3 regions of the Pseudaminobacter sp. Soil_N_29 genome follow, and region 1 is predicted to be linked to each of the others. Evidence: riboswitches for the same ligand, from Rfam matches in the RefSeq annotation. Region 1 holds a riboswitch; each other region holds the start of a gene.
The links. Region 1 has a riboswitch for cobalamin ahead of AC3A4H_RS08425 (CbtB domain-containing protein). Riboswitches for the same ligand answer to the same signal wherever they lie in the genome.

Region 2: it holds a riboswitch for cobalamin, as region 1 does, so the genes downstream of both, AC3A4H_RS05345 (TonB-dependent receptor domain-containing protein) here and AC3A4H_RS08425 (CbtB domain-containing protein) in region 1, are expected to answer to the same signal.
Region 3: it holds a riboswitch for cobalamin, as region 1 does, so the genes downstream of both, bluB (5,6-dimethylbenzimidazole synthase) here and AC3A4H_RS08425 (CbtB domain-containing protein) in region 1, are expected to answer to the same signal.

What each region holds. Positions count from the first base shown of each region.
Region 1 covers NZ_JBDGLC010000002.1:510,757-518,750, reverse strand. The annotation lists gene AC3A4H_RS08435 (MFS transporter) at 1-1,005, shown strand, start outside; gene AC3A4H_RS08430 (aromatic ring-hydroxylating oxygenase subunit alpha) at 974-2,176, opposite strand; cobalamin riboswitch at 2,331-2,524, shown strand; gene AC3A4H_RS08425 (CbtB domain-containing protein) at 2,562-2,744, shown strand; gene AC3A4H_RS08420 (CbtA family protein) at 2,759-3,508, shown strand; gene cobU (bifunctional adenosylcobinamide kinase/adenosylcobinamide-phosphate guanylyltransferase) at 3,501-4,016, shown strand; gene cobO (cob(I)yrinic acid a,c-diamide adenosyltransferase) at 4,018-4,635, shown strand; gene AC3A4H_RS08405 (class I SAM-dependent methyltransferase) at 4,635-5,390, shown strand; gene cbiB (adenosylcobinamide-phosphate synthase CbiB) at 5,406-6,371, opposite strand; gene cobD (threonine-phosphate decarboxylase CobD) at 6,370-7,431, shown strand; gene AC3A4H_RS08390 (tyrosine phosphatase family protein) at 7,428-7,934, shown strand.
Region 2 covers NZ_JBDGLC010000001.1:1,112,003-1,119,996, forward strand. The annotation lists gene polA (DNA polymerase I) at 1-297, shown strand, start outside; gene AC3A4H_RS05330 (ABC transporter ATP-binding protein) at 367-1,143, opposite strand; gene AC3A4H_RS05335 (FecCD family ABC transporter permease) at 1,140-2,141, opposite strand; gene AC3A4H_RS05340 (ABC transporter substrate-binding protein) at 2,138-2,929, opposite strand; gene AC3A4H_RS05345 (TonB-dependent receptor domain-containing protein) at 3,075-4,979, opposite strand; cobalamin riboswitch at 5,146-5,352, opposite strand; gene AC3A4H_RS05350 (Fur family transcriptional regulator) at 5,447-5,851, opposite strand; gene AC3A4H_RS05355 (Gfo/Idh/MocA family protein) at 6,005-7,174, opposite strand; gene AC3A4H_RS05360 (sugar phosphate isomerase/epimerase family protein) at 7,217-7,994, opposite strand, start outside.
Region 3 covers NZ_JBDGLC010000001.1:515,683-523,676, reverse strand. The annotation lists gene AC3A4H_RS02470 (histidine phosphatase family protein) at 1-317, shown strand, start outside; gene AC3A4H_RS02465 (DUF1344 domain-containing protein) at 380-628, opposite strand; gene aroC (chorismate synthase) at 909-2,009, shown strand; gene ribB (3,4-dihydroxy-2-butanone-4-phosphate synthase) at 2,048-3,148, shown strand; gene AC3A4H_RS02450 (hypothetical protein) at 3,236-4,219, shown strand; gene bluB (5,6-dimethylbenzimidazole synthase) at 4,216-4,950, opposite strand; cobalamin riboswitch at 5,019-5,162, opposite strand; gene AC3A4H_RS02440 (histone deacetylase family protein) at 5,403-6,329, shown strand; gene AC3A4H_RS02435 (exodeoxyribonuclease VII small subunit) at 6,333-6,584, shown strand; gene AC3A4H_RS02430 (pirin family protein) at 6,692-7,612, shown strand; gene dxs (1-deoxy-D-xylulose-5-phosphate synthase) at 7,716-7,994, shown strand, end outside.

The DNA of each region.
Region 1 (7,994 bases):
CTTTCGGCAACGCTGTTCATGCCGATGCTCATCAGCCGCTTCTCGCGCCGCTGGATCTACACCGCGGGCACGGCGCTTCTGGCCATTGGCTCGCTCCTGTTCATGACCCATTCGCTGGCCGGCCAGATGGTGGGCATGCTGGCACGCGTCATGGGCTCCAGCGCGCTCGCCATCACGCTCAACCTCTACATCATGGACCACATCCGCAAGACGGAGATCATGCAGGCCGAATCGCTGCGCATGGCCTGGTCGATGATGGCCTGGACCGGCGGGCCGACGCTCGGCGTCTTTCTCTATACGCGTTATGGCATCATCGTCACGCATGCCGTGGTGGTGGGCTTCGCGATGGCGCTGCTGGCCACGTTCTGGTATTTCCGCCTCGGCGACAATCCGCTGATCAGCCCCGGCAAGACGCGAGCCGCCAACCCGCTGAAAAACATCGGCCGCTTCGTCTCACAGCCCAGGCTGCGCCTGGCCTGGGTGATCGCTTTTGGCCGTTCCTGCTTTTGGACCACCTTCTTCGTCTATGGCCCGATCCTGATGGTGGTGACGGGCGAGGGCGAGCTGGCTGGCGGTCTTCTGGTGTCGGCCGGCAATGCGCTGCTCTTTGCGGCTATCTCCTGGGGCAAGGCGGGGCGTCGCTTCGGCGCACGCAACGTCATGACGTTCGCTTTCCTGGCCATGAGCGCCGCCTTGTTCGCGGCGGGGCTGAGCGGCGAAGGGCTGCCGCTGCTGACGGGTGGCTTCCTGTTGCTCGGAGCGCTGTTTGCGGTGGCGCTCGATGCGCTCGGCTCCACCGCCTTCATGCGCGCGGTGCGCACCTATGAGAGGCCGCAGATGACGGCGGTCTACCGCACCTATCTGGATCTTTCCGAGCTTATCCCGCCGCTGGTCTACACGGTGGTGCTCAGCTTCTTCGGCCTTGGCGCGGTGTTCGCCACGCTAGGCTTCTTCACCATCTTTTGTGGCGTGATTACCTTCCGCTATCTTCCGAAGTCGATGTGACCTCGCAAGCGGCGTGCTGGTCGCGCACCCATTGATGGAAGCGATGCAGCTCGTATTCTTCCGGCATCAGCACGCCGGAAGAATGGCGCATCGAATGCAGGCCCTTCTGGTTGACCTCGCAGATGGCGGCGTCCTCCTCCAGCACCCGCGCGCCGAAACTGACGATGTTTTTCAGGCCGGCGCCCTCCGATGACAGCGCATCCGCGGGAAACAGCCATTCGGCGGTAAGCTCGGTCTGCTCCGGTCCGAGCGGCAGGAGGCGCACGGTGCGCACATAGTCGACATGACCGACGATGAACATGGAAGGCAGGTGCGCGGCATAGGTCTGGCCCGCGGCGCGCTCCGCCTCGGTCAGCGTGGCGAAGACGGGACCGTGGGCGCGCCCATCGTCCGACCAAGTTTCGGCTCCCGGACGCAGCCCGCCGGCATATTCGGGCGCGTCGTTGTCCGCATGGAGAGCCCATTCCGGGTCGTCGTAGCGTGCCATCAGCCCGCGCCCATAGATCGGCACCAGGTGGGAGAGGTGCTTGTGCACGCCGGGGCAATGCAGGCACTCGTTGAAGTTTTCCCAAAAGACCTTCCAGTTGCAATTCAGCACCTTGCGCAGCACGTGGCCGGTGGCGAGGTCTTCCAGAGGCCAGTTCGACAGGTCGCACGAGCCGGGGTCGAAGCTTTCGGGCGCCGAGCCGGCGGCATCTTCGGCAAGATTGACGAAAACGAAGCCCCGCCACGACGAAAGCGCCACCGGATAGAGCGGATAGTCGGCCTTGTCGAAACCGGCAGGAAGCGTCTTGGAAGGGACGCGCACCAGCTCGCCCGCCAGAGAATAGGACCAGGCGTGGTAGGGGCAGGTGAGCAGCTTGCTTTTCAACCGACCTTCGCTTTCGCGGCAAAGCTGCGAGCCGCGATGGCGGCAGGTGTTGTGGAAGGCGCGCAAGGCTCCGGCTTCGTCGCGGATGAGCAGAACCTGCTGGGTGCCCACCGTGAAGACGCGAAAGGCTCCAGGCTGCGCGATATCTGCCTCGCGGCAGAGCATGATCCAGTTGCGATACCAGATCGCTTCGAGGTCGCGGCGGTATTCGGCCTCGTCCCAGTAGGCCCGGGACGGCAGCGTTGCCTGGGCGGTTCGCAGGCCGTTATAGGGATCGATTGCTTCGGTGTCTGCTCGCATGGCGTTGCCCCGATCGATGGGAGAGCGGACACTGCTGCGCGCCGATTGTCAATCGGGGGCGCGAGGTGAGGCAGGTGGCTGACTTGCGCGTTTGCGACCTTGCCGGCCGATAAAAGGGCGGGATTATGGTTTGCCGGGCGTGGCGATTCTTCATATAGTCGCAATCGTCGTCGGTTCCGGACGGAACCAAAAGGGAATGCGGTGCGGGCATTTTTTGCCCAAAGCCGCGGCTGCCCCCGCAACTGTGCGCGGAGAGCTCTCCCCAGATGCCACTGAGGGTTACCTCGGGAAGGCGGGGAAGGGCGTAGACCCGCAAGCCAGGAGACCTGCCGGCGACGAAGAAAACTCTATGGGCCCTCGGGTGGAGGGTGAAAGGATTTTTGGAATGAACACTGTTGCTTCCTCGTCGATCGGCGCTTCGGTTGGCTCGGCCTCGCGCGTTACGCAGCTGGCGCTTTCCGCCCTTCTCGGCCTTTTCGTGGTCGGCTTCGTGGGCTTTGCGCAGATGGACGCCGTTCACAACGCTGCCCACGACTACCGTCACTCGCTCTCGTTCCCCTGCCACTAACGGGGGGCTTTCACATGACAGTGTTTCGCAACGTCGTGTTCATCGCGGCGATCGCCGGGCTTTTGTCCGGCATCGTGATGGCCGCGATGCAGGCCTATGCTACCGTCCCGCTGATCCTTCAGGCGGAGGTTTATGAGGAAGCCGCCGGCGGGCACCACCATGGTGCTCCGGAGGTCTCAACCCCGTCTGCTCTCGATCATGAAGCGGCGGCGCCTGCGGAAGAGGAAGAGGGCTGGGCGCCGGCCGACGGTTTCGAGCGCTACAGCTTCACCGTGCTGGCCAATGTCGTCACCGCCATCGGCTTCGCGCTGGTGCTAGTGGCCGTTTCCGAACTGGCCGGCGGCATTGCCGGTTGGCGCCAGGGTGTGTTCTGGGGCTTTGCCGGCTTTGCCGTGTTCACGCTGGCACCGGGCCTGGGTTTGCCGCCGGAACTGCCTGCCATGCCCGCGGCCGATCTCGCCGCCCGTCAGGTCTGGTGGATCGGGACGGCTGTGGCAACCGCCGCGGGGCTTGGCCTGATCGCCTTCCGCAGCTCGTTGGCGTTCTCGCTGATTGGCGTGGCTTTGATCGTGGCACCGCATGTCATCGGCGCGCCGCAGCCGGAAAGTCACGAATCGCCCATTCCGGCAAGCCTGCACCACCAGTTCGTGGTCGCGGTCACCGTCACCAACCTGATCTTCTGGGTGGTGCTTGGGGCTCTGGTCGGCATCGTCCGCAGCCGCTTCACCGGAACGGCGAAAAGCCTGCGCGACAGCTTTGCGTGAGGCACACACACTGACGCTGCTGCTCGGCGGCGCGCGCTCCGGCAAGAGCGCGCATGCCGAGCAGCTGGCGACCGGCTTCCCGGCGCCCTGGACCTATATCGCCACCGCCCAGGCCTTTGACGACGAGATGGTGGAGCGCATCGCGCTGCACCGCGCCCGCCGCGCCGAGGGCTGGGAGACGCTCGACGCGCCGCTGGACCTCGTGGGCGCAATAGAGAGCGTACCCGACGGCCGCCCGCTATTGGTCGATTGCCTGACGCTATGGCTTTCCAATCATCTCCTGGCCGAGCATGATCTCGAACGCGAAAGCGAACGCCTTGCCGATGTGCTGGGCAAGCCGCGCGGGCCGTGGTTCGTCGTGGCCAACGAGGTCGGCCTCGGCATCGTGCCCGATAATGCGCTTGCCAGAAGATTCCGCGACGCCGCCGGCCGGCTCAACCAGAAGATTGCGGCTCGCGCCGACCGTGTCCTATTCATGGTCGCGGGGCTACCCATGCAGGTGAAATGACATGAAGGAAATCGACGACAGCGAAGCCGAACGCCATAAGGCCAAGATGGCCAAGCGCAAGGCGGTGCAGGATGCAGAAGTCGCCGGCAAGACCATCGAGCAGAAGGGTCTGCTGATCGTGAACACCGGCCCGGGCAAGGGCAAGTCAACGGCGGCCTTTGGGCTGGCGCTGCGCATGCTGGGCTACGGCCGGCGCGTCGGCGTCGTGCAATTCGTCAAGGGCGCGTGGCACACCGGCGAGAAGGACGCCTTCGCCGCTTTCGGCGACCGGGTAGTCTGGCACACGATGGGCGAGGGGTTTACCTGGGAAACGCAGGACATCAAGCGCGACATCGCCGCCGCCGAGGCCGCCTGGGCCAAGGCGGTGGAGCTCATCAACGATCCGACCATCGATCTCGTCGTGCTCGATGAGCTCAACATCGCGCTGCGCTATGACTATCTGGACCTCGACATGGTCGTTGCGACGTTGAAGAACCGGCGCGAGGGGCTGCATGTCGTCGTCACCGGCCGCAACGCCAAGCCGGCGCTGATCGAGGCAGCAGATCTTGTCACCGAGATGGGCTCGGTGAAGCACCATTTTTCGGCCGGCGTGAAGGCGCAGCAGGGGATCGAGTTCTAGTGGAGAACCGCTACGCCACGCTGGCCTCCTGGGTCTATGAGTTGGACAAGCCGGTGGGGCGTTCGTTCGGCGACGTGGAGTATTACCGCGATCGCCTGCACGGATGCACCGGGCCGATTCTGGAACCGGCTGTAGGCAATGGCCGACTGTTCGTTCCCTTGCTCGAGGCCGGCTTGTCCGTGGAAGGCTTCGACGCGTCTGAAGAGATGCTACGCTATTGCCGCGAGGCATGCGAAAGCCGCTCCTTGCCGGCAAGGCTTACCCGGCAGACCTTCGAGGGATTTTCCTATGCCGAGCGCTTCGACGCGATCGTCGTGCCGCTTGGCTCCTTCCAGCTCATCACCTCCTATCCCGACGCGATGGCCGTGCTGGAGCGTTTTCGCGACCATCTGCTTCCGGGCGGCCGGCTGATCGTCGATCTCGACGCCATCGACAGTTTTCTCGGTGAGAGCCATTCCATGCGTACTTGGAAAACCGACCAGGGCGATCTGCTGACCCTTGCCAGCGACCGGGTGGAGACGGATTACATCTCGCAAACGACCAAAACGACATTGCGCTACGAACTTTGGCGTGGCGGAAAGCTGGTGGATTCGGAGATGGACCTGTTTTGCCTGCGGTGGTGGGGCGTTGCCGAGTTCGAACTGGCGCTCCGGGCTGCCGGCTTCATTGATGTCGAAGCCTGTGGCGACTACCAGCATGGCCACGCGCCCCACAAGGGCGACGGGATCATCACTTTCGAGGCTCGCCGAAGCTGACGTGCCTGATCTTTCTCACATGAGAAAGATCGCAACCGCCAGTATTCCGAACAGACCGATCAGCAGCCAATCAGCGACGTGATAAAGCCGCAGCGCGCGCCTGATATCGGTGCTGGTCGCTTCGCGCCTGCCGTCCCCCATCATGTGGTCCTCGACCAGCATGCCGCCATAGACACGCGGGCCGGCCAATGCCAGCCCAAGCGCGCCGGCCATCGCGGCCTCCGGCCAGCCCGCATTGGGCGAGCGGTGCTTGCCGGAATCCCGGCGCAGTGCGCGCCAGGCGTTCTTCGGGTCGGCTCCCGGCACAAGTGCGGCGGCCGCAACCAGCAGCAGGCCAGTGATGCGCGAGGCGGGCAGGTTGATGAGATCGTCGAAGCGGGCGGCCGCCCAGCCGAAGGCTTCGTGGCGCGGCGTGCGGTGGCCGATCATCGAATCGGCCGTGTTGGCGGCCTTGTAGGCGACGCCACCGACGAGCCCGCCGACGCCGAGCCAGAAGGCGGGCGCCACGATGCCATCGGAAAAATTCTCCGACAGGCTTTCGATCGCCGCGCGGCAGACGGCAGCTTCGTCGAGCTGGTCGGGGTCGCGCCCGACAATCATGGAGACGGCGCGCCTGCCGGCCGCGAGCCCGCCCTCGTCGAGCGCATCTGCCACGGCCTTAACGTGGCTGCCGAGGCTGCGCTGCGCAATCAGGCTGCTGCCGAGTAGCGCCACAAGGATGATGCCGAAAGGCAGGACCGAGAGCAGCATCGAAAGAGCGAGCGCAGTTGCTGCCGGCACGCCCACCAGCACGACAAGCGCCACCACGCCCGAAATGCGGCGCTGCATGTCGGAAAGGGTCGCGCGGTTGAGGTGCCTGTCGAGGAAAGAGATCAACTGGCCGATCCAGATGACGGGATGGCCGATTGCGCGCACCAGTCGATCCGGGTAACCGAAGCCCAGTTCGACGAGAAGCGACAGGAAGGCGAGCAGGACGAACATGGCGCTAGTGAACGGGAACTCGGTGGATGCGGTGGCCGATCATGGCGGCAGTCTGGGCCGGGCCAGAGCGCTGTTTCCCCAAGCGCCTCTGCCCTGGATCGACCTGTCGACCGGGATCAACCCGCACTCCTATCCGCTTTTCGATCTGCCTGCCACCGCCTTCTCGCGGCTGCCGGAGCCGGCCCGCGCGCGGGAACTGGCTGCCGTCGCAGCCGCGGCCTATGGCGCGCCGTCGGCCGCCAATCTGGTGCCGGCGCCGGGCACGCAGATACTGCTGCCGCGGGTCGCCGCGCTGGTGAAGCCCGGCCGGGCGCTGGTGTTGGGGCCGACCTATGCCGAGCATGCACGCGCCTGCGCCATCGCCGGCCACACGGTGGCGGAAGTGCACGACTTCGATGCACTGGTCGGCGCCGACATTGCCGTTGTGGTCAACCCGAACAACCCGGACGGACGCGTGGTCAGCCGCCGAGACCTTCTGGAATTGGCCGACAAGATGCGCTCCAAGGGCGGGCTTCTGGTGGTGGACGAGGCCTTCATGGATGTCGGCCCCCAGGACGAGCGCATGGACGGCAACGTCGAGCGCGGCGGGCTTGTCGTGCTGCGCTCTTTCGGAAAATTCTTCGGGCTGGCTGGCGTGCGGCTTGGATTTGCCATCGCGGCGGAACCGCTGGCGGCGCGGCTAGATGCTGAATTGGGGCCTTGGGCCGTGGCCGGGCCGGCGCTGGAATATGGCACCAAGGCGCTGGGTGACGAGGCATGGCAGAAGGCCATGCGAAACACGCTGAATGAGGATGCCGGCCGGCTGGATGCGCTGTTTGCCGGCCTTGACGTTGAGGTGCTTGGCGGCACCAGCCTGTTCCGCTTCCTGCAGCTGCCGGATGCGGTCGGGCTGTTTGCTGCCCTCGGCCAAAGCGGTATACTGATCCGCAACTTCAACTGGGACGAGACCGCGCTGCGCATCGGCCTGCCGGGCAACGAAGGCGAGTGGCGGCGGCTTGAAAAGTCGCTGGCGGTATGGGCCGCGAAGCGGGCCTCTGGCACGACGGAGGTGCGGCCATGATTTTTGTCTGCCCATTGTCGAAGGTTGCTGAAACCGTGTCGAGTTCCGGCGCCCGGCGCCTCGTCTCGTTGCTCAACGCCGAAAACGAGGTGGTGCGGCCGGCGGCAATCGCGCCGGAGCACCATCTGCTGTTGTCGATGAATGACATCGCCGAGGCGCAGGCCGGCCTGACGCTGCCGGGCGAGATGCATGTGCGCCAGCTGCTCGATTTCGCGATCGAATGGGATCGTGTCCGGCCGCTGGTGATCCATTGCTACGCCGGCATCAGCCGTTCCACGGCCTCCGCCTACATCGTGGCGTCGGCGCTCTCGCCGCAACGCGACGAGGTGGAACTCGCGAAGGAACTGCGCTGGCTTTCGCCCTCTGCCACACCCAACCCGCGCCTCATTGCGGTGGCCGACGCATTGCTCGGGCGCGAAGGGCGCATGATTGCGGCCATCAAGGCAATCGGCCGTGGCGCCGATGCGTTTGAGGGAACGCCCTTTGCGCTGGAGATTAGCTAATTTCTGAAATGCTTTTGACGGCGACACGGTCGAGGCATGGGTCCCCGTAACCCCGAACTG
Region 2 (7,994 bases), on a different contig from region 1:
ATACGTTCCTTCAACGAGCGCGCGGCGATCAACGCGCCGATCCAGGGATCGGCCGCCGACATCATCCGCCGCGCCATGGTGCGAATGGAAACGGCGCTGCCGGAAGCCGGCCTTGGCGCTCGCATGCTGCTGCAGGTGCATGACGAGCTGATCTTCGAGGTGCCGGAGGCCGAGGTGGAGGCGACGCTGCCGGTGGTGCGCACCGTAATGGAGAGCGCGGCCATGCCGGCCGTGGCGCTTAAGGTACCGCTGCAGGTCGAGGCCCGGGCCGCAAACAACTGGGACGAGGCGCACTGAGCCTCGTCATCTCAACGGCCCCGTGAATCGTCAGCCCCCGCCGGTTGCCATGCCCGGCGGCGGCTCGCGTCACCTCGCGGCCGTGTCCAGAGGCACGACCAGCATTCCACCGGCGGCCTCTGAGAGATGGGCTTCGACGCCGTAAACCGCGCGCAGGCGCTCCCGCGTCAACACCTCCCCGGGCGTTCCATCAGCGATGATGGCGCCTTTGTCGAGCAGGATCAGGCGCGTGCACCAGCGCGCAGCGAGGCTGAGATCGTGCAGCGACGCGACCACCCCGCGCCCTTCCCCGGCAAGCTCGGCAAACAGCCGCATCAACGCAATCTGGTGCGAGGGGTCGAGCCCGGCCGTCGGCTCGTCGGCAAGCAGGAGCGGCGCATCCTGCGCCAGCGCCCTCGCGATCAGCACCCGCGCCTTCTCGCCGCCCGAAAGCTCGGTCGCCGTGCGATGGCGAAACGCTTCCAGTTCCATGCGCCGGATCGCTTCTTCGATCTGCGCCCTGTCGGTGGCGTCGAGGCCGGCAAAGGCCGGCCGGTGTGGCGCCCTGCCGAGCGAAACCACGGTCTCGACGGAAACGGGCCAGCCGATCTCGCGCTCCTGCGGCAGATAGGCGATGCGGCGCGCCCGCTCCCGCGCGGTCATCGTGGCGGCGTCTTGCCCGGCAATCGTGACTTTCCCCTGCGCCGTGATGAGCCCGAGAGCCGCGCGAAGCAGCGTAGACTTGCCCGCACCGTTGGGGCCGATCAGGCCCACGAACTCACCTTCGCCGACGCGCAAGGAAATGCCGTTCAGCACCGTTCTGCGCCCAAGCGAAGCGTGCAGATTTTCCACCAACAGCAGGCTCACAGCAGTGTCCTCCGCGTGCGGTAGACGAGCCAGAGGAAGAACGGCGCGCCGACGATGGCCGTGAGCACGCCGAGCTTCAGGTCTTTTTCCGGCGTGATGACACGCACCAGGATATCGGCGGCGAGCAGCACGCAGGCGCCGCCCAGCGCGCTCGCGGGCAAGAGGTGCGACGGTCGCGCCCCGACCAGCGGCCGCAACAAATGCGGCACCACGAGGCCGACGAAGCCGATGGCGCCCGCCACGGCGGTAGCCGCCCCCACGGAAGCGGCCGTGCCTAGCACGGCCAGCAACTGCACCCGGCGCAGATTGACCCCCATGCTGGCGGCGGCATCTCTGCCGAGCGTCAGCGTATCGAGCGAGCGCCCCACGCTTGCCAGCATCGCCCAGCCGGCCACAATGAAGGGGCCGGCGAGCCAGACATGCGTCATCGAACGGTCGGCGAGCGAGCCCAGCATCCAGAACATGATTTCGACCGCGGCGAAGGGATTGGGCGACAGGTTAAGCGCCAGCGAGGTCATGGAAGCGGCAAAGCTCGACACCGCCACGCCGGCGAGGATGACCGTCAAGGCGCCGCCGCGCATGCCCGCCATGGCTTGCACCACCACGACCGCGACCACCGCGCCGGCCAAGGCGGCCAGCGGCAGGCCAAGCCGGAAAACGGCGGAGAAGCCGGTATAGATCGCGATCACCGCGCCCAGCGAAGCCGAAGCGCTGACGCCGAGCAGCGCGGGCTCCGCCAGCGGATTGCGCAGATAGCCCTGCAGCACCGCACCGGAGAGCCCGAGCGTGGCGCCGATCATCAGGCCGAGGACCGCGCGCGGCAGGCGGATTTCCTGCATGATCAGCGCCATCGGCTCGGCCTTGTCGGAAAACAGCGCAGCAATGCTTTCGCCGAAGCCGATTGCCGCCGGACCGACCGTGAGCGAGAGGCCAAACAGCAGCAGCACGGCTAAGCCAAGCAGGAAGAAAAGCAGCCGAAAGCGCGCGGTCTCGCTCATCTGGTCCCCTCCACGGTTCGCGCCGCTTCTCTCATGATGCGCACCGCTTCCAGCGTGAAAGGCGCCCCGCAGATCGTGTATTTGGCCGGGACGTTGACTGCCTTCTTTCCAGCCGTCAGCGCCTTGAAGGCGGGGTGGACATAGCCCTGCCCCGCCAGCGCCGGCGCGCCGTATTGCTCCTGACTGGTGACAACCAGGTCCGGGTTTTCGAGTGCCAGCAACTCCAGCGGCAGCTTGGTGGTGCCGGCCATCCCCAGCCTGTCGGCAATGTTCCGGAGGCCCGCCGCGCGCACCGTTTCATCCACCAGCGTGCCGGCGCCGGAGGTGTAGCCGTCGGTGTAGTAAAGCGCGATCGAGCGGTTTGATGCAGGCTGCGCGCGGAGGCGCGCCAGTTCCGCATCCATACCGGAAACCAGCGCCGCGGCCTTTTCCTGTTGCCCCAGCATCTCGCCCATGCGGGCGATTTGCGCGCGAATATCTTCGAAGGAGTCCGCCGGCGCGAACTCCTCCACGCGCAGTCCGAGCCGGCGCAACAGATCGACAGTCGTCCGGGTGGTATAGGTGCCCGCCACAATGAGGTCCGGCGACATCAGGAAGATTTCCTCGGCCAGGCCGTGATTGACCACATAGCTCGCGGCCGCATCGGCCAGCACCGATGCGGTCGGATCCGTCGCCAGATTGGACACCGAATAGAGCTGCCCCTGGCCCGCGATCAGCATGGCGAGCTGATCGGTGCAGACATTCAGCGAAACCACGCGGTGGGGCGGCTGCGCCGCGAAGACCGGCACGGAGGTCGCTGATGCGATAGCGATTGCTACGCCCACCCCACGCATGGAGTATCCCGCCGCGGTCATCGCTCTCCGCCTTGTCCCTTCAGCCAGTCCCATCGCGTGCCTTCAAACGAGAGCCCGTTGTGCCGGGCCAGCTTCAAACTCAGAAGTTTCGAGTGAAGCTCAACCCGATTGTACGCCCCGGCGCGAGATATCCCTGAGAATATGGCGGAACACCATCCGCGGCGGTCAAATATTGCTCGTCGAAGACGTTCTCGACCGACAACTTGAGCTGGGATTGTGAATCCAGCGCATAGAGCGCCGTGAAATCCACCGTCACATAGTCCGCCAGCTTCCCCGTGTTTGCGGCATCGGCGTAGCGCGCCGCGCCATAGAGCAGCCTGGCCGAAAGGTTGAGCGCTTCCGTCGGGCTGTAGTTCAGCTCGGCGGTAGCCTTGAAGAGGTCGCGGTAGGGAAGATAGTTGCCGGTGTCCTGGTTCAGCGGCTGGCGGATGTCGAGTGTCGTCTTGCCGCTCCATTCCTCGCTGAACTGGTGGGCCAGCGCCGCCTCGAACCCAGTGATGCGGGCGCGGGCTACGTTCTCGGGCGTGTAGCTCGGCGCAAAGGAGGCGATCGCGTCGGTCACCCAGGTCTGGTAAAAGGCGAGGTCCAGGCTGGTGCCGGCGGCCGCCTGCCAGTTCAGCCCGACCTCATAGGAGCGCGACTTCTCCGGCTTCAGGTTCGGATTGGAAAAGCCCGGATAGTACAGCTCGTTGAAGGTCGGCGCCCGGAAGCCGGTGGCAAAGGATGCGCGCAGCACCAGATCGGCAAGCACGTCGTAACTCGCACCCACATTGTAGGTCGTCGCGCCGCCAAACTGTTCGTTGTGGTCGTAGCGAATGCCGCTGTCGACGCGAAGCGCCTCATATTCCAGCGAATACTGGCTGAAAACCGCGGCGAGCGTGCGCGAAGTGACGGCGTAGTCAATCGTGGAATCGACGTGCTCGCGATAGGCCTCGAAGCCCCCGGCCAGGATATGCGCCACGCTGCCGGTCTGGAAACCTTTCTCCGTCGAGGCAAATATGCCGTGGCGCTGCGTGTCGTATTTGGTGCTGCCGGCCACGCCCTTGCGGAAATTGGTCGAGTAGTCGAGCCCCGAGCTTGCTTCGACGGTCGAGGACCAGTCGTCCCCGTGCAGGATCTGCGCGCCGAGCTTTCCGGCGAAGGTGCTGGCATCAACCTCGTTGTCGTAGGGATAGGCGCTGTCATACTGGCTGCGGCCAGATGCAAAAAGGCCATCGGCGTAGAGCCTGCCCCAATCGAAATCCTTCGACAGCGACAGGTTCAACGAGCCCTGGAGAAAGCCTTCGTCGCCCGGTTCGTGGTCCCAGGCGAGCGGCGTGGTGAAGTCGTAGCCGCGGGTGCCGAGAATACTGCCGCCGACCGAGTAGTCCATCCCGTTGGAGGTACGCCCTTGAGCGTAGCCGGAAACGTAGCCGCCCCAAGGGTGGGTGATGCCGGTCGTTACGCTGGCGCAGGCGTCGCGGCCATCGGCGCAGGGGCCGCCCTGCCTGGTGATGATGTTGACGACGCCGCCCATGGCGTCGGCGCCATATTGCGCCGAATGCGCCCCCTTGGCCACTTCGATGCGCTCGATGGCGCTCAGCGGAATGTTGAAGATCGAGGCGGTTCCGGTCGTGGCCGCGCTTGCCCGCACGCCGTTGATGAGAACCAGCGTCTGGCTGGCCGACATGCCACGCATGTGGATATTGGCCGCGGCTCCCTGACCGCCATAGGAGACGATGGACACGCCGGTGTGGGCCCTCAACAGCGACGGCAGGTCCGGCGCGGCAGATTGCTCGATCTCCTTGGCATCGATCACGGTGACGGAGGATGTCGACCCCACCAGCGAGCTTTCTCGTCTCAGCGGCGTCGTCACGACGATGCGTTCCAGAAGCGTGGTTTCATCGTCGACCTGCTCGGCCGATGCGGTCTGGGGGAACACGATTGCCGCACAGCCGGTTGCGGCGAGCGCAAGAACACTTGCGCGCAAATTCAGTCTCTTCATTCAGCACTCCATTCGACCTGCAAGCGGGAGTTCAGCATGCAAGCTCAGAGCCGCCGATCGGAGATGTCCGGGACTGGGTCCGTCAGAATCGTCCGGGCGCGCGGCAACACTTTTTTCAAATGTCACCGCCACGGACGACCGCGCCTGAACACACCCCGTATTCAAGCATGGGTGACCGGAACAGGCAGGTCTCCTGACTTCCGGGTCAACGCTTCGCCTTCGCCTTCCCAATCGCGCGCTGCGCTCTTAGTGGCTTGGTTGAAGGAAAGCTCGCCGGTTACAGTTGCGGGGGCAGTCTCGGCTTCGACCCGAAGGTCTCACCGTGTTCCCTTTTCATCCGCCGCGAAGCGGAACCAATTCCGAATCGATTGGTAGCCACGCGGGGTTCGAAGGTCAACAGCAGAAGAGTTCGTCGCTTCCGGCCGGTGGTGGCGCGCGGCCGCATCACCTGAGGCGAGCGCGCCGGCCTATGCGGCCAACGCCGCGCATTTGGCGCAGGTGCCGCGAAATTCGATCACAGCCCTCTTCGCCGCAAAGCCGGTCGAACCGATCCAGGCGTCGAGCTGCTCGCCGATGATCTCGTCGGAGAACTCCGAGACCTGACCGCACTTGTCACATATGGCGAAGGCGATCAGCCGGTGGCTGTGGTCGTGCGGCTCGGAACATGCAACGAAGGCATTCATGCTCTCCAGCCGGTGGACGAAGCCGGCATTCATCAGGCCATCGAGCGCGCGATAGACCTGCAGCGGCGCACGAAAACCCTGCTCGCGCAGTTGGTCGAGCAGCATGTAGGCGCTGAGCGGGCCGCTCGCAGCCTCGAGTTTCTCGAGCACGCGAAGCTGGTTCTTCGTCAGCTTTTCCCTTGCCGCCATGATGCCGCTCGCCCTTCCTAAACCCTGCAACCGAAACTTGGCCCGAATTGCCGGGTTTGTCACCTTTGAGAGCTCACATAGCGATTGGCCGGGCAAAATGCCACTGCCGGGGCCCGGCGGTGGCAATGGTGAGGGCAGCCCCAGCCAATTCCGTCAGAGTTTGGTCCAGGCCGCGTTCTTCTTGGAAGACTTCACGCAGGCTTCGACGAAGGCCACGCCTTCCACGCCGTCCTCCACCGTGGGGTAGAGCACGTCGTTGCCCGGATTGCCGTTGCGGCGCGCGGCGCGGATCGCTTTGGCAGCCTCTGCATAGATGGTGGCAAAGCCTTCCAGATAGCCCTCCGGGTGCCCAGCCGGCACGCGCGTGACCCGCGCTGCGGCCGGCCCGGCGCCCGCGCCGGCACGGGTCAGCAGCCGCTTGGGCTCGCCGAAGGGCGTGTGCCAAAGGTAGTTCGGGTCGCTCTGCGTCCACTCGATGCCGCCTTTGGTGCCGTAGACCCTGAGTTTCAGGCCATTTTCGTTACCGGGCGCGACCTGGCTTGCCCACAGCATGCCCTTGGCCCCGCCCTTGAAGCGCAGCATGACATGCGCATTGTCGTCGAGCTGGCGGCCGGGCACGAAGGCGTCGAGGTCGGCCGAAAGACTGTCCAGCTCCAGCCCGGTGACGAAACGGGCGAGATTGTAGGCATGGGTGCCGATATCGCCGGTGGAGCCGCCGGCGCCCGACTGCTTGGGGTCGGTGCGCCAAGCCGCCTGCTTGGACCCATGATCCTCCGCCTTCTCGGTCAGCCAGTCCTGCGGATATTCGGCCTGCACGACACGGATTTCGCCGAGCTGGCCATTCTGCACCATCTCGCGGGCCTGCCGGATCATCGGATAGCCGGTGTAGTTGTGGGTGAGGACGAAGACCTTGCCGGTTTTTTCCACCAGCGCGGCAAGCTTCCTGGCGTCGGCCAGGTTGGAGGTCAGCGGCTTGTCGGAGATGACGTGGATGCCCGCCTCCAGGAACGCCTTGGCGGCCGGATAATGCATGTGGTTGGGCGTCACGATCGCCACCGCCTCGATGCCGTCCGGGCGCTTGGCCTCGGTCTTGGCCATCTCCTGGAACGAGCCATAGCTGCGCTCCGGATCAAGCCCGAGTTCGGCGCCCGATGCTCTCGCCCTTTCGGGATCGGACGAAAGCGCGCCGGCCACCAGCTCGAATTCGCCGTCGAGGCGAGCGGCGATGCGGTGCACCCCGCCTATGAAAGCACCCTGCCCGCCGCCCACCATGCCGTAGCGGATCGGGCCTTCCCTGCGCTCGCTGCGTCCCTCAATGGTCATCTTGAAACCTCCCCTCCTCGCTCGTCCGGTCTCGTCTCGATTTCAGGCAATGCCCATCATCTTGCGCAGCGCCGCCCGGTCCGTTTCCCCGCCCGCAAAATCGTCGAATGCCTTTTCCGTCACCCGGATGATATGGCTGTCGATGAAGGGCGCGCCCTCGGCAGCACCCACTTCCGGATGCTTCAGGCAGCACTCCCATTCCAGCACCGCCCAGCTGTCATAGTCATAGGCAGCGAGCTTGGAGAAAATGCCCGAGAAATCGACCTGCCCGTCGCCGAGCGAGCGGAAGCGGCCGGCGCGTTGCACCCAGCCCTGGTAGCCCGAATAGACACCCTGCCGCCCGTCCGGATTGAACTCGGCGTCCTTGACGTGAAACGCCTTGATGCGTTCGTGGTAGATGTCGATGAAGGCGAGATAGTCGAGCTGCTGCAGCAGGAAATGCGACGGGTCGTAATTGATGTTGCAGCGCTTGTGGCCGCCGACGGCATCGAGGAACATCTCGAAGGTCGCTCCGTCGAACACGTCCTCGCCCGGATGGATCTCGTAGCAGAGGTCGACGCCCGACTCCTCATAGGCGTCGAGGATAGGCTTCCAGCGCCTGCCGAGTTCGCCGAACGCCTCCTCGATCAGCCCCGCCGGCCGCTGCGGCCAGGGGTAGAGGTAAGGGAAGGCCAGCGCACCGGAGAAGCTGACCGAGGCCTTGAGCCCGAGATGCTCAGAGGCCTTGGCGCCGAACATCATCTGTTCGACGGCCCATTTCTGGCGCGCGCTCGGGTTGTTGTGGACCTCTGCCGGCGCAAACCCGTCGAACTGGCTGTCA
Region 3 (7,994 bases), on a different contig from region 1:
TGAATTTTGGCGACTGGCAGGGCTTTACCTTCCCGGAGCTCGAAGAACGCTACCCTGGCTGCAAGGAGGAGCGTTCGCGCGACAAATGGAGCTTCGTACCGCCGGGCGAGGACGCCGAGAGCTATGAGATGCTGCTCGGCCGGATAAGGCCCTGGTTTGAGGAACTGAAGCACCCCACGGTTTGCGTGACCCATGGCGGCGTGCTGCGGGTCATCTTCCGGCTGGTGCAGTCGATACCAACCCATCTGGCGGCGGCGCTGGAAATTCCGCAGGACCGTGTGCTGCGGTTTGAAAACGGCAGTCTGGACTGGCTCTGAAGTTTGGGCGCTTGTGCGCAGGCGACAGGAGCTTTTTGGCGGCGGCCGCTGCGCCGGAAATGCTATTCCGGCAACTGCATGTCGGTGATCATGTTGACGCCGTTGACCTGATCGTAGGCGAGCAGGACATCCATGCCTTCCTCAAGCGCATCGACGTCGAATTCGCCGGGCAGCTTGTAGGACTTGCCGTTGTCGAGCGTGATGGTCAGCTTTTCGCGGTCGATCACCTTGATCTTGCCTTCCGCCTCGGCGGCGAAGGCGGCGCTGGAAATCATCACGACAGCGGCAAGAGCGCCGATCAGGCTACGCATGGTCCATCCTCGTTTTTGTTTATCCTTGGCGTCGACGGGCGACGGCTCGCGATTGCGAACGGGTAGAAACCACTAACACGGGGAATGTGTCAAAACTAGAACGCGGCAGTTTCACTTTATGTTTTCAAGATGTTGCCGAAATCACGGGAAAACCGGGCACTAGCCGCCGTTCGGCTCGCACGAGACAACTGGGCAACAGGTCGGATCATGGTTTGACCCGTGCCGAAAACGCCAATAGAACGCACCGCAGAGCCGGCGAGGCCGGGCAGGGCTGAGTATCATGTCGCACAACACTTTCGGACATCTGTTCCGTGTCACCACCTGGGGCGAAAGCCACGGCGCGGCCTTGGGCTGCGTGGTCGATGGCTGCCCGCCCGGAATTCGCTTCACGCGCGCCGAAATCCAGGCCGAACTCGACCGGCGCCGCCCAGGCAAATCGCGGTTCGTGACCCAGCGCCGCGAGCCCGACGAGGTGCAGGTGCTGTCGGGCTTCGTGCTGGACGAGGACGGCGAGACGATGATCACCACCGGCACGCCGGTATCGATGATGATCGAAAACGTCGACCAGCGCTCCAAGGACTATGGCGAGATCGCGCGGCAATACCGGCCGGGCCATGCCGACTACACCTATCACGTCAAATACGGCCTGCGCGACCATCGCGGCGGCGGGCGTTCTTCCGCTCGCGAGACCGCTGCGCGCGTGGCTGCCGGCGCGCTGGCGCGCAAGGTGGTGCCGGGCATGGTGGTGCGCGGTGCGCTGGTCTCTATCGGCGTGAAGGACATCGACCGCAGCCGCTGGAACTGGAATTTCGTCGAGGATGCGGAAAACCCGTTCTTCACGCCCGACCCGGATTCGGTGCCGGTATTCGCCGAATATCTCGACGGCATCCGCAAGGCCGGCTCCTCGGTGGGCGCCATCATCGAGATCGTGGCCGAGGGCGTGCCCGCCGGGCTCGGCGCGCCGGTCTATGCCAAGCTCGACCAGGACATCGCCTCGAACCTCATGTCTATCAATGCGGTGAAGGGGGTGGAGATCGGCAATGGCTTCGAGGCCGCGCGCATCACTGGCGAAGAGAATGCCGACGAGATCCGCATAGGCAACGATGGCAAGCCGGTGTTCCTGTCAAACCACGCCGGGGGTATACTTGGCGGCATCTCGACGGGGCAGGAAATCGTGGCGCGCTTTGCCGTCAAGCCGACGTCGTCGATCCTGACGCCGCGCAAGTCCATCGATGTCGACGGCAAGGACGTCGACGTGATGACCAAGGGCCGCCACGACCCTTGCGTGGGCATACGCGCCGTACCGATCGGCGAGGCCATGGTTGCCTGCGCCATCGCCGATCACTACCTGCGGCATCGCGGCCAGACCGGCCGGGTGTGATTGTATTCATGTGAGCAACTGAACGGACTCCGGACAAGATGGGCTACGACCAGAAGAAAGTCGTCGAGGCGCTGCGGGCCTTCGAACGTGGCGAAATCGTCGTCGTGATGGATGACGACGGACGCGAGAACGAGGGCGACCTGATCGTCGCGGCCGTGCACTGCACCGCCGAGAAGATGGCCTTCATCGTGCGCCACACTTCCGGCATCGTCTGCACGCCGATGACGCGCGAGGACGCCCGGCGGCTGAACCTGGCGCCGATGGTGGCCGAAAACGATTCGGCCCACACCACCGCCTTCACCGTCAGCGTCGACTTCAAGCATGGTACCACCACCGGCATCTCGGCCGACGACCGCACGCTGACCGTGCGCAACCTGGCCAACGACAATGCCGGCCCCGCCGATTTCGTTCGTCCGGGTCACATCTTCCCGCTGGTGGCGCGCGAGGGCGGCGTGCTGATGCGCTCGGGCCATACCGAAGCTGCGGTAGACCTGTGCAAGCTGGCCGGCCTGCCGCCGGTGGGCGTCATCTCGGAACTGGTCAACGACGACGGCACGGTCATGCGCGGGCCGCAGGTAGCTGCCTTCGCTGAGGCGAACGGCCTGAAGCAGGTGTCGGTGGCCGACCTCATCGCCTATCGCCAGCGACAAGAAAAGCTGGTGCAGCGCGTGGAGTGCTCGGATATCGAAACGCCCGGCGGCAAGGCCAAGGCCTATACCTACACGCTGCCCTGGGACGTGATGCACCACCTGGCGATCGTGTTCGGCGACATTCGCGATGGCGAGGAAGTGCCGGTCAGGCTGCATTCGGAGAACGTGGTGGACGATGTGTTCGGCACCGGCCATGACCTGCAATCGATCATGAAGTCGATGGGCGAGCGCCAGCGCGGCGTCATCGTCTATCTGCGCGAGGGGTCTGTGGGCGTCGCCCACCAGGACCGCAACCGCCCGGTGCACAACGAGGCGGAAGCCCACGCCGAAGCCCGCAAGCGCGAGAGCGAGTGGCGCGAGATCGGCCTGGGTGCGCAGATCCTGCGCGACCTCGGCATCTCCTCGATCAACCTGATCGCCTCGCGCGAGCGCCACTATGTCGGCCTCGAAGGTTTCGGCATCAAGATCGCCAAGACAGAAATTCTTTAGCGAGAATCGCCGCTGTCGTGCGGCAGACGCTTGACAATATCTCCCCTCAGGACATGCTCAATTCGCCTGTTCTGGGGGGATTTTTACATGTGGGACTTCGATATCGGCAAGACGCTGTCGATGATGGTGAAGACATGGCCCTTCATCGTCTTTCGCATCATCGTGTTTTTTGCAATCACCGCGGCCTATGTGCTTGCGACCGGCGCCGGAGCGGGCGTCGGATACGGCGCAGGCCACATCTTCGGCGGCGAGGACGGTCCGGTGACCCTTTCGCTGTGGGGCGGGATCCTGGGTTTCGGCGCGGTGTCGCTGATCGTCTACTGGATCCGCGAATACATCCTCTACATGGTCAAGGCCGGCCACATCGCGGTCATGGTCCGGCTGCTTGACGGCCACGACGTGCCGGGCGGCCAGGGCCAGATCTCTTATGCGCGGGAAGTGGTGACGGCGCGATTTGCCGAGGCGAACATTCTCTTTGTTCTCGACCAACTGGTGAAGGGTGCCATCGCCGCCATCACCGGCCTGATCGGCGGCATAGCGTCCTTCCTTCCCATCCCGGGGCTCGAGGGGCTGGTGAAGTTCATCAACACGGTCATTCGCCTGTCGCTGACCTATGTCGACGAGATCATTCTCGCCTACAACATTCGCATCGACAGCCACAGCCCTTACGAGACCGCGCGCCAGGGCGTCGTTCTCTACGCACAGAACGCCAAGACACTGGTCAAGAATGCGGTGTGGCTGGCGATCATCATGTGGGGCCTGACCTTCGTCATTTTCCTGATGATGCTGACGCCGGCAGCCGCCATCCTCTACGTGATGCCCGGGCAACTGGCGGGCTGGGCCTTCGTGCTGGCGATCGTGTTCGCCTGGGCGGTGAAGGGCGCGCTGATCGAGCCCTTCGCCATCGCTTCGCTGATGCAGGTCTATTTCAAGGCCATTGAGGGGCAGACGCCAAACGCCGACTGGGATCGCCGGCTGGCCGACGCATCGGGCAAGTTCCGCGAGCTGAAGGACAAGGCGCTGGGCGGGCCCGGCGGGTCGGCCTGGCAGCCGGCCGAACAGCCAGGCTAGGCACGACAGGACCGGGCTTCTTCTCGAACCACTGTCTCTTTGAGCGAGGCCTCTCCAGGGCGGCCGAAGGCCTCGCTCATGATGAGCTCGGGCAGGGGCAGGCGATTGCCCCAGCCATTTGCCTCAAGGTCTGGTTTCGGCGCGAACTGCGAGACGCGGCCCACGCATAGATAGGCGACCGGCGCGACGTGGTCGGGCATGCCGAGCAGGCCCTTCAATGCCTGCTCGTCGAGGATGCTGACCCAGCCGATGCCCACGCCCTCGGCACGCGCGGCGAGCCAGAGGTTTTGGACGGCACAGACGGTGCTGTAGAGGTCCATCTGCGGGTTGTGCCAGCGGCCGAGCGGCGAGGTTTCCGAACGCCGGCGGTCGCAGGTGATGCAGAGGTTCAGCGCGCTTTCGCAGATGCCTTCGAGCTTCAGCTTGCGGTAGAGCGCCTGCCGCTCGGCGGCGATGGCGGGCAGTTCCTGCTCGCGGGCGGCGAGGAACAGGTTGCGCACCCGCTCGCGTCGCGCCATGTCGCGGATCACGATAAAATTCCACGGCTGCATGAAGCCGACCGACGGCGCGTGATGGGCGGCCAGCAGCAGACGGGCCAGAACGGCATCATCCAGCGGCTCGGACGAAAAATGGCTGCGGACGTCGCGGCGCGTGAAGATGGCGCGGTAGACCGCCTCGCGCGCGGCATGCTCGAAGGCGTTTTCGGGCGTGGGATGGCTGCTTGCCGGCATCGCGTTTCCCCTTGCGAACAGGCTGGGCATCGTTCCGCCTGACCATGCGGACGACTATTTCTGCCTGGCCGGTCTTCTGGCTCGGGTTCGTCCCGCCATCGGCGCCTTCCCGTTCCGCAGAACAGTGGCATCTACCGATGCGGTCCCCCTTACAGCGTTGGGCACGCCGCGGATTTGCACCGCGTTCCCGATTCTCCCGCCTTGGAGCGCGATGGCTTCTCCTCGAGACGCCATCTTGCTCCAAGTTTCTGGAGCATGATCTTGTCCGAAAAGTCTGCAACTTTTCGGGATCATGCTCTAAGGCAGGCACCTTGCAGCGGCGCGACACTATCGCGGAACGGGGCGCGATGCATCCTCGCCATGCGACACGGAGTTTGGAGAAAGGACAATTTTCCCCAGGCTTCGGCAGGTAGTGCGTGGCGACGGCCGCCTTTGCTGATAAACTGCCCGGCATGACTACGCGCCTTTATTCGCACCCGATCTATCTCGAGCACCTGACGCCGCCGGGGCACCCGGAGCGCCCGGACCGGCTGCGCGCAATCGCGCGGGCGCTGGAGGACGATGCGTTTGCGGACCTCGTGCGCGTCGAGGCGCCGGAGGGCGACGAGGCGACGATCCTGTTTGCCCATCCCGAGAGCTTCGTGGAGCGGATCCGTGCGGCGATCCCCGAGGAGGGGCTCGCAGGCATCGATGCAGACACCACCGTCAGCCCCAAGAGCTGGCAGGCGGCGCTGACGGCAATCGGCGCGGCCAATGCGGCGGTGGACGACGTATTCACCGGCAAGGCCGACAACGTCTTCGTGGCGGCGCGTCCGCCGGGCCACCATGCCGAGAAGACCACGGCAATGGGTTTTTGCCTGTTCAACAATGCGGCGATTGCGGCCCGCTACGCTCAGCGCCAATATGGCGCCGAGCGCGTGGCCATCGTCGACTGGGACGTGCACCACGGCAACGGCACGCAGGACATCTTCTGGGACGACCCGAGCGTGCTGTTCTGCTCCACCCACCAGATGCCGCTTTATCCCGGCACCGGCGCCAAGGACGAGACCGGCGCGGGCAACATCGTCAACGCGCCGCTGTCGCCGGAGAGCGGCAGCGACCTGTTCCGCGAGGCATTCCGCGCACGCGTGCTGCCGGCGCTCGACAATTTCGCGCCGGACCTGATCATCATCTCGGCCGGCTTCGACGCGCACCATCGCGACCCGCTGGCGCAGATCAATCTGACGGAAGAGGACTTCGACTGGGCGACAGGCCAACTCATGGACCGCGCGGCGCGCTATGCGAACAACCGCATCGTGAGCCTGCTCGAGGGCGGCTACGACCTGCAGGGCCTGTCTTTTTCGGTCGCGGCGCATGTGAAGCGCCTGATGAAAGGATGAATGATGGACGCCGAACCGAATGACGACATCAAGGCGATGAGCTTCGAACAGGCGCTGGAAGCGCTGGAGAGCATCGTCGACCATCTGGAGCGCGGCGACGTGCCGCTCGACCAGTCGATCCGCATCTACGAGCGCGGCGAGGCGCTGAAGGCCCATTGCGACCGGCTGCTGAAGGCGGCCGAGGACAAGGTGGAGAAGATTCGCCTGTCGCGCGACGGCAAGCCGGTGGGAGCCGAGCCGCTAGACGGGGAGTAGGGCATCGTTGAACAATCCGTCTCGGCGGCGCGGTATTTCTCCCGTGGTCGTCGCGGCGTAGCCTCTGCGGGCAAGATTTTTGCGACTGCCGCCGATTGGAGGTTACCATGAGCTTCTTTCCCGCACCCGATCCCGAACTGGGCAACGCATATTCCTGCGATGCGCTGGAACTGATGGTGGTCGCCAACGCCAAGGATATTGGCGGCTTCGAGGTTCGCCGGGCGCTGCCGACCGCCCGGCGGCGATTGGTCGGCCCCTTCATCTTCTTCGATCGCATGGGCCCGGCGATCCTGCGGGCCGGGCAGGCGTTGGACGTGCGCCCGCACCCGCATATCGGTCTCTCCACCGTTACCTATCTGTTCGACGGGAAGATCCGGCACCGCGATTCGCTCGGCACCGAGATGGTGATCTCGCCCGGCGACGTGAACCTGATGACGGCCGGGCGCGGCATCGTCCATTCCGAGCGCACGCCGGAGGAGATCCGCAGCGCGCCGACCTTGATCTCGGGCCTGCAGACCTGGATTGCGCTGCCCGACAACAGGGAAGAAATGGCCCCGGGCTTCGAGAACACGGCGAATACCGCGCTGCCCGAATTCGCCGCCGACGGCGCAAAGGGGCGCGTGGTGATGGGCGACTTCGAGGGCCATCGCTCACCGGTAACCGTCTACCACGACACGCTCTATGTGGATGTGCGCCTGGAGCCCGGCGCGAAGATCCGCATCCCGGCCGATGCGGAAGAGCGCGCGATCTATGTGCTGGAGGGCAACGTCACGATCCTGCGCGACCGATTCCCGCCCGACCGGCTGCTGGTGTTCCGCCCCGGCGACGAGATCGTGGTGTCGTCCGACGAGGGCGCGCATTTCATGCTGTTCGGCGGCGCCTCGCTGGGCTCGCAGCGCTACATCTGGTGGAACTTCGTTTCCTCGTCGAAGGAGCGCATCGAGCAGGCCAAGGAAGAATGGAAGACCGGCCGTTTCGACATCGTGCCGGGCGATGAGAACGAGTTCATTCCCTTGCCCGAGCGCTGAGTTTTGCGGGCATAAGGCCACATCTTGCCCGCGCTCATTTACATTCCGGCACCGACACTCTATCTCCGAAGCCGATATTGATCGATTAGACAGGCTGAATCCCGTGACCTTGCCGCCCAAAACGCCGCTGCTGGATACGGTGCGCATTCCTGCGGACCTCAAGCGGTTGCCCGAAAGCGATCTGCCGCAACTGGCTTCCGAATTGCGCGCCGAACTGATCGACGCCGTCTCGCACACCGGCGGGCATCTCGGCGCGGGCCTGGGCGTGGTCGAACTGACGGTGGCGCTGCACTATGTGTTCGACACGCCGGATGACCGCATCATCTGGGACGTCGGCCATCAGGCCTATCCGCACAAGATCCTGACCGGGCGCCGCGACCGC